Pokkaliibacter sp. MBI-7: one gene and its partner. The protein of the gene in region 1 interacts with the protein of each later gene in a pairwise test. Links are inferred from orthologs where the notes say so. Each region holds a gene or a part of one and is shown on either strand. Other genes may lie near its edges.

What was found.
Region 2: the proteins of QCD60_RS25395 (region 1) and QCD60_RS15920 interact in binary tests that used the Escherichia coli proteins (3 or more experiments, as listed by UniProt). The link is inferred for Pokkaliibacter sp. MBI-7 from one-to-one orthologs.

What each region holds. Positions count from the first base shown.
Region 1 is NZ_JARVTG010000002.1:1,253,353-1,257,031, forward strand. What follows is about bases 285-3,642. They hold QCD60_RS25395 (2-oxoglutarate dehydrogenase E1 component), read right to left. Parts: upstream 3,317-3,642; coding sequence 485-3,316; downstream 285-484. Other genes in these bases: odhB (2-oxoglutarate dehydrogenase complex dihydrolipoyllysine-residue succinyltransferase), read right to left, coding at 285-425. In the rest of the region: more of odhB, read right to left, coding at 1-284; QCD60_RS25400 (succinate dehydrogenase iron-sulfur subunit), read right to left, coding at 3,665-3,679. UniProt on the Escherichia coli protein: E1 component of the 2-oxoglutarate dehydrogenase (OGDH) complex which catalyzes the decarboxylation of 2-oxoglutarate, the first step in the conversion of 2-oxoglutarate to succinyl-CoA and CO(2).
Region 2 is NZ_JARVTG010000001.1:3,594,540-3,597,860, forward strand. The notes cover bases 177-3,176. They hold QCD60_RS15920 (ATP-binding cassette domain-containing protein), read right to left. Parts: upstream 2,643-3,176; coding sequence 711-2,642; downstream 177-710. Other genes in these bases: QCD60_RS15915 (FKBP-type peptidyl-prolyl cis-trans isomerase), read right to left, coding at 177-522; QCD60_RS15925 (TIGR02444 family protein), read left to right, coding at 2,641-3,162. In the rest of the region: more of QCD60_RS15915, read right to left, coding at 1-176; QCD60_RS15930 (DUF1499 domain-containing protein), read right to left, coding at 3,186-3,321. UniProt on the Escherichia coli protein: Genetic data indicate it may be involved in ribosome assembly or function.

The DNA of each region.
Region 1 (3,679 bases):
ACATCTTCCTTGGTGATGCGACCACCCTTGCCAGTGCCCTTGATATCAGCAGCTTTCAGGTTGTTCTCATCCAGCAGCTTACGTACTGCAGGACCGAAACCTGATTCGTCACTGACTTCTTCAGCGGCAGCAGCAGGTGCAGATGCCTCAGCAGGAGTAGCTGCAGCAGGTGCGGCAGACGCAGCGGCGCCTTCTTCGAAAATCGCAATCACTTCAGCGCTGAGGACAGTGTCGCCCTCGCCTTTGAAGATTTCCTTGATTACGCCATCAGCAGGCGCAACCACTTCAAGAACCACTTTGTCGGTCTCGATATCGACAATCAGTTCATCGCGGGCTACCGCCTGACCTGGTTGTTTGTGCCAAGTAGCGACGGTGCCGTCAGCTACGGATTCTGGAAACGTAGGTGCCTTGATTTCAATAGTCATGGCTATTCCTTTCTGCTCTTTTTATACAAGCTTAAGTCTAATTGACAGGCTTAAGCCTGTTACCCATAGATGGCGTCGTTAACTACTTTCTCTTGCTCTTCCAAGTGCACGGAAGTGTAGCCTACTGCTGGTGAAGCAGAGTGCTGACGACCTACACCCACCAACTCGATGTTGGGGAAACACTTGCGAATAGCATTGCGCATATGATGCTGCGAACAGTACCAGGCGCCCTGGTTCATTGGCTCTTCCTGACACCAGACGACAGACTGAAGATTTGGATACTGACGCAGTACCTCTTCCAGATCGTCTTCGGGGAACGGATAGAGCTGCTCGATACGAACGATCGCCACATCCGGGCAATTATCCGCATCGCGCTTGTTCAGCAGATCGTAGTACACCTTGCCGGAGCACATAACCAGTCGTTTGACTTCGGCTTTGTTCTGCTCAACGACTTCAGGAATAACGGTCTGGAAGGAGCCGGTAGCCAACTCTTCCAGGCTGGAGATTGCCTGTTTATGACGCAGCAGACTCTTCGGTGTCATAACTACCAGCGGCTTACGCAGGGGACGAATCACCTGACGACGCAGCATATGGTAGACCTGAGCAGGAGTAGTCGGTACGCATACCTGAATGTTGTGCTCAGCACACATCTGCAGATAACGTTCCAGGCGAGCTGATGAGTGCTCAGGACCCTGACCTTCATAACCGTGTGGCAGCAACATGGTCAGACCACACAGACGGCCCCACTTGGTTTCACCACTGGTGATGAACTGGTCGATAACTACCTGCGCGCCGTTAGCGAAGTCACCAAATTGTGCTTCCCAGATAACAAGGGCATTGGGAGTTGTCGTTGAGTAACCGTACTCAAACGCCAGCACAGCTTCCTCAGAGAGCAGGGAATCGCGAATGACGCACTCAGGCTGACCTTCGTACAGGTTCTGCAGCGAGTTGAAGGCAGTGCCATCTTTCTGGTTGTGCAGTACCGCATGACGGTGTGAGAACGTACCACGGCCCACATCCTGTCCGGTCAGACGAATCGGATGGCCTTGTTTGATCAGCGTAGCGTAGGCAAGCAGTTCTGCATGGCCCCAGTTCAGAGGCATTGCACCACGGCTCATCAGCTTACGGTCTTCAATGATCTTGCCGACCTGACGCTGAACAACGAAGCCTTCGGGCAGATCACAAACCTTCTCACCTAATTCGTGCAGCAGGTTAATGTCTACAGTGGTATCGCACTTGGCTGTCCACTTGTGGCCCAGGTAAGGTTTCCAGTCCACGAACAGTGCCGTGTTGGGTTCCAGTACCAAAGATTTGACAACGTGCTGACCGTTATCCAGTGCATCACGATATTCATCTTCAATCTGCTTGGACTCTTCGGCAGAGACCACAGACTCGTTGATCAGACGCTGAGCGTAGATTTCACGCGTAGTTGGATGCTTACGAATTTTTTCATACATCAACGGCTGGGTCGCGCTTGGTTCATCCGCTTCGTTGTGACCACGACGACGGTAGCAAACCAGATCGATAACCACGTCACGATGGAATTCGTTACGGTAGTCAATTGCAACCTGGGTAACGAAAGCCACAGCTTCCGGATCATCACCGTTAACGTGGAAGATTGGCGCATGGACCATCTTGGCAACGTCGGTGCAATACTCGGTAGAGCGTGAGTCTTCGCGGTTACTGGTAGTAAAACCTACCTGGTTATTGATGATGATATGTACGGTACCGCCGGTCTTGTAGGCACGAGTCTGAGACATCTGGAATGTCTCCATAACCACGCCCTGACCAGCGAATGCGGCATCACCATGAATGTTGATAGGCAGAACCTGCTCACCATCCACGTCACCACGACGATCCTGGCGAGCACGCACAGAACCTTCAACCACCGGAGAAACAATCTCAAGGTGAGAAGGGTTGAACGCCATGGCCAGGTGAACTTCGCCACCGGTAGTCATTACGTTTGAAGAGAAGCCCTGGTGGTATTTCACATCACCGGAACCCTCCACAGAACGCTTGCCATCAAACTCATGGAACAGATCGGAGGGGTTCTTACCCAGGATGTTAACCAGGCAGTTGAGGCGGCCACGGTGAGCCATGCCGATCACAACTTCTTTGACACCCAGTTTACCGGCGCGCTGAATCAGCTCGTCCATCATAGGAATCAGAGCTTCGCCACCTTCCAGACCGAAACGCTTGGCACCGGCATAGCGCGAGCCAAGATATTTTTCCAGGCCTTCAGCTGCACTCAGACGCTCAAGAATATGCTTACGGAAAGCAGCGTCATAGACAGGATGGCAACGCACCGACTCCAGACGCTGTTGCAGCCAGAGTTTTTCCTGAGTATCAACAATGTGCATGTACTCAGCACCTACAGTCGTACAGTAGGTCTGCTTGAGGTCTGCAATGATGTCTTTTAGTGGCGCTTCGGCCTTGCCGAAGAACAAGGAGCCAATCTGGAAAGTGGTATCCAGATCCGCTTCTGAGAGTTCGTGATAGCGCAGATCAAGATCAGGCACAGGCTCACGTTGTTTCAGGCCCAACGGGTCAAGAACAGCAGCCTGATGACCACGTACACGATAAGCTTCGATCAGCTTAAGTACGCGAACCTGCTTGCGCTCGTGCTCTGTGCTGACCGAGCTGGTCGCCACAGGAATGCTGCGCTTTTTATTCTTAGAAAGCAGTAGGAAGTGATCACGGATAGCGGAATGAGGAATATCTTGAATTACTTGTTCAGTGGCTCTTGGAAGACGGTCAAACTCTTGACGCCACTGATCGGGTACTGAATTTGGATCACGAAGGTAGTCTTCGTACATTTGCTCAACGTAGGCAACATTTCCCCCTGAGAGGTGAGATGTACGCCACATGAGCTCCATTATGCTTTCATGCATTCTTGATCACCCTGTCTGCGGGGATTCAACTGCTAGCCCGGTCAGTGTGCGATAACCGAGTTAGCAATAATGGGCTTTCCCCGTTCCCCTTGCTTTTGGTGGTTAGCAGTCGTTCTAGATTTTATTGAAAAGCGTCTAACTGGCGGTCTGTCAAATGTGAGTCTTTTCTCTAGCCGAACCCTATCTGCCGTCATGCGACAATTAATAGTGTTTAACTATCAATCAGAACCCCATAATCACATTGCATTATTAGACGACGCAACATTCTACAGGAAGTGACACCCGACAATACAGCACTTTCATAAGCAAATCGGCCGGATTAAGCCGGCCGATTTGTTGTTTCTTTTATCAGGTCGCTTGCTG
Region 2 (3,321 bases), on another replicon or contig:
CCAGCCGGGGATAACGGCATCCAGCGGGAATTCAGCAGGTTCTTTACGTGCGTAGGAGGAGTCAAACTCGGTACCGTCGATCAGGGTGCCGCGGTAGTTTACCCGAACCTGATCGGTTGACTTGGGCTTGGGACCTTTGCCTTCGCTGATGATCTTGTACTGCAGGCCGCTCTTGGTGCTTTTTACACCATCTTTTTTGGCATTGGCTGCCAGGAAGTCATCAGATTTCTTTTTCGCATCAGCCAGCATTTCGTCCATTTTCTTCTGCTGGAACGACTTGATGGTCTCGGCAACCTGTTCCTGGTTCATGGCAGGTTCAGTTTTGTCATAGATCGCTTTCACGCCTGCAATAAAAGCGTCGTAGTCCAGGGTATCGACCCGGCTGGACAGCTGCTCACCCAGTACCAGACCGAAGGAGTAGCTGAGCTTGGCACTATCGTTGTCCAGCTTGACCGCATCTGCGGCCAGAACTGGCGCTGCCACTACCATGCTGAGGGCGATCGCCAACAGACGTTTTTTCATGATGCATCCTTAAAGATGTTTAATGTAGTTGTGGGCCTGGCCTGTCGGCGGTGATATGCATAGGGTCGAGTCATGACCCTACGCCTGTTGCATATCACCCTGACCGGTGTCTGGCACCAGGTGAGGCCTGCCTGCGACGCTTGGAGGGTTCCAAACGTGTTGCCCAGAGGGTACTGAAATCACGGAAGCTAGTCGTTAAGCGCTTCGCTTAATTGTATTTCCAATTGTTCCAGCTCTTCGCTGAGGGCAAGCCAGGCTTCCTCCGCAGTTGCCAAGCGAGTTTGCACTTGCGCTTGCTCACTTAGCAAGGTCTTTAGCTGATTCTTGCTGCTTTCCTCATAGTTTGCAGGATCTGCCAGTGAGGCATTGAGTTCGTCCAGTTTTTGCTGGGCGTCATGCATGGCTTTCTCGTGCTTTTCCAGCTTCTGCTTGAGAGGGCGCAGCTGTTGACGAATAGCGGCTTCCTGGCGTTTACGTTCCTTACGTGCGGCGGCATTGTTGCTGCTGCCTTCACTTCTGGATTCGGCTTCCAGCTCTGTGCGCTGACTGGCCTGACGGTCTGCCAGCCAGCGCTGGTAATCTTCCAGATCGCCAGCAAATTCTTCGACCTTACCGCCTTCTACCAGCAGGAATGTATCGACGCAGGAACGCAGTAGGGCGCGATCATGGGATACCAGGATCAGAGCGCCTTCAAACTCTTGTAGTGCCAGAGTGAGGGCGTGACGCACTTCCAGATCCAGGTGGTTGGTCGGTTCGTCCATCAGCAGGACGTTTGGCTTCTGGCAGGCAATCAGGGCCAGAGCAAGGCGCGCTTTCTCACCGCCGGAAAAAACGCCCACCAGTTCAAATACCCGGTCGCCCTGAAAGCCAAAGCTACCGAGGAAATTCCGTACATCCTGGTCGCTCAGTTCGGGCTTAAGGCGCTGCAGATGCAATGCCGGGCTGGCTTCCATATCCAGTGCTTCCAGTGTGTGCTGAGCGAAGTAGCCAATGCGTAAATGTTCACCGCTCTGATACTCGCCACCCTGCAGAGGCAGCTCGCCCACCAGGGTTTTGATCAGGGTGGATTTGCCTGCACCGTTGGGGCCGAGCAGGCCGATACGCTGGCCGGGCTGCAGGCTGAGCTTCATATTGCGGATGATGCTTTTGTCGCTGTAGCCAAGCTCTGCCTGTGTCAGTGCCAGCAGCGGATGAGACAGTTTGTCACTGGCTTCAAAGCGGAATGTAAAGGGAGTATCGACGTGAGCTGCCGCAATACGCTCCATGCGTTCCAGCGCCTTGATCCGGCTCTGGGCTTGCGTCGCCTTGGTCGCTTTGGCCTTGAAGCGACGGATAAAGTCTTCCATATGAGCGATCTGTGCCTGCTGCCGTTCAAACATGGCTTGCTGTTGCGCCAGACGCTCCGCACGTGCCTGTTCAAAGAAAGTGTAGTTACCTTTGTACAGAACGGTTTTGCACTGATCGAAGTGCACCACGTAGTCGACCACGTTGTCGATAAAGTCACGGTCGTGAGAGATAAGCAGCAGGGTACCTTGATACTGGCGCAGCCATTGCTCCAGCCATAGGGTGGCATCCAGATCCAGGTGGTTGGTCGGCTCATCCAGCAATAGCAGGTCAGAAGGGCACATCAGTGCCTGGGCGAGGTTGAGACGGATGCGCCAGCCGCCGGAGAACGACTGCACGGCACGCAGATGATCTGCAGCACCGAAGCCAAGGCCGTCAAGCAGTTGCCCCGCACGACTGCGGGCACGGTAACCATCAATGGCATCAAAGCGTGCATGCAGCTCGCCCAGCTCAACGTGGCGCTCCTCCGCTTCGGCTGCGACCATTTCTCGCTCCAGCCGGCGGAACTCGCTGTCACCGTCGAGTACGTAGTCGAGGGCAGTGCGCTCCGAGGCATGTACTTCCTGTGCCATATGCGAGATACGCCAGCTGGGGGTGACATTCAGCTCGCCACTGTCTGGATGCAGCTCACCCATGAGCAATTTGAACAGGCTTGACTTGCCTGCGCCGTTGGCGCCGATAATGCCCACTTTGTATCCGGGGTTGAGAGTCAGGTCTGCCTTGTCCAGCAGAAGCTGCTTTCCTCTTTGTAAACTGAGTGCACTGAGTTTGATCATGACCTATCCGACATATACGCAGGCCGAGGCGGCCTCGTTGTGGTCCTTCGCCTGTTGCCTGTACCGGCAGCCCGGCGTGATGCAGGCTTGCCTGCGTGCTCAGGATCAGCATGGGCTGGCCGTGAACTGGCTGCTGGCCTGTTGCTGGCTGGGCTGGCGCGGACAAAAGCTGGATTATAGCGTGATTCAACAGGCGACGGCATGGCAGCAATGGCATCTGCAGGTGACGTTGCCACTGCGTCAGGCGCGATGTGCTGTGGGGCAGGAAAACAAGAGTCATCCACTGTATGCGCGTTTGAAGGATGATGAGCTTGCAGCGGAGCGAGAAGAGCTGCAACGACTACAGCGTTTGTTACTGAATAATGAGCGTGAGCTTGCTGCAGAGCCGGATCCGCGGCCGCTGGCTGGCATTAATCTGCGCTGCTATCTGCAGTCTCAGGGGCTGAGTGATGTGCATGTCGATCTGTCGGCCCTTAGTCAAGGGATACCAGCGCTGGGCGTAGTAGCACTGTTTGGATGAGGGATGAAACATACGTGCGATGATTACTGGAGCTTCGCTGCCTGTTGTGAAAATTGGTGCAGGAATGTACGTATGCGGGCGGCATTGACACCCAGATCGCTCCGTCCCAGTCTCGATGATGAACGCATATCCAGCAGGCTGCCCGCTGGTTGAGACCGG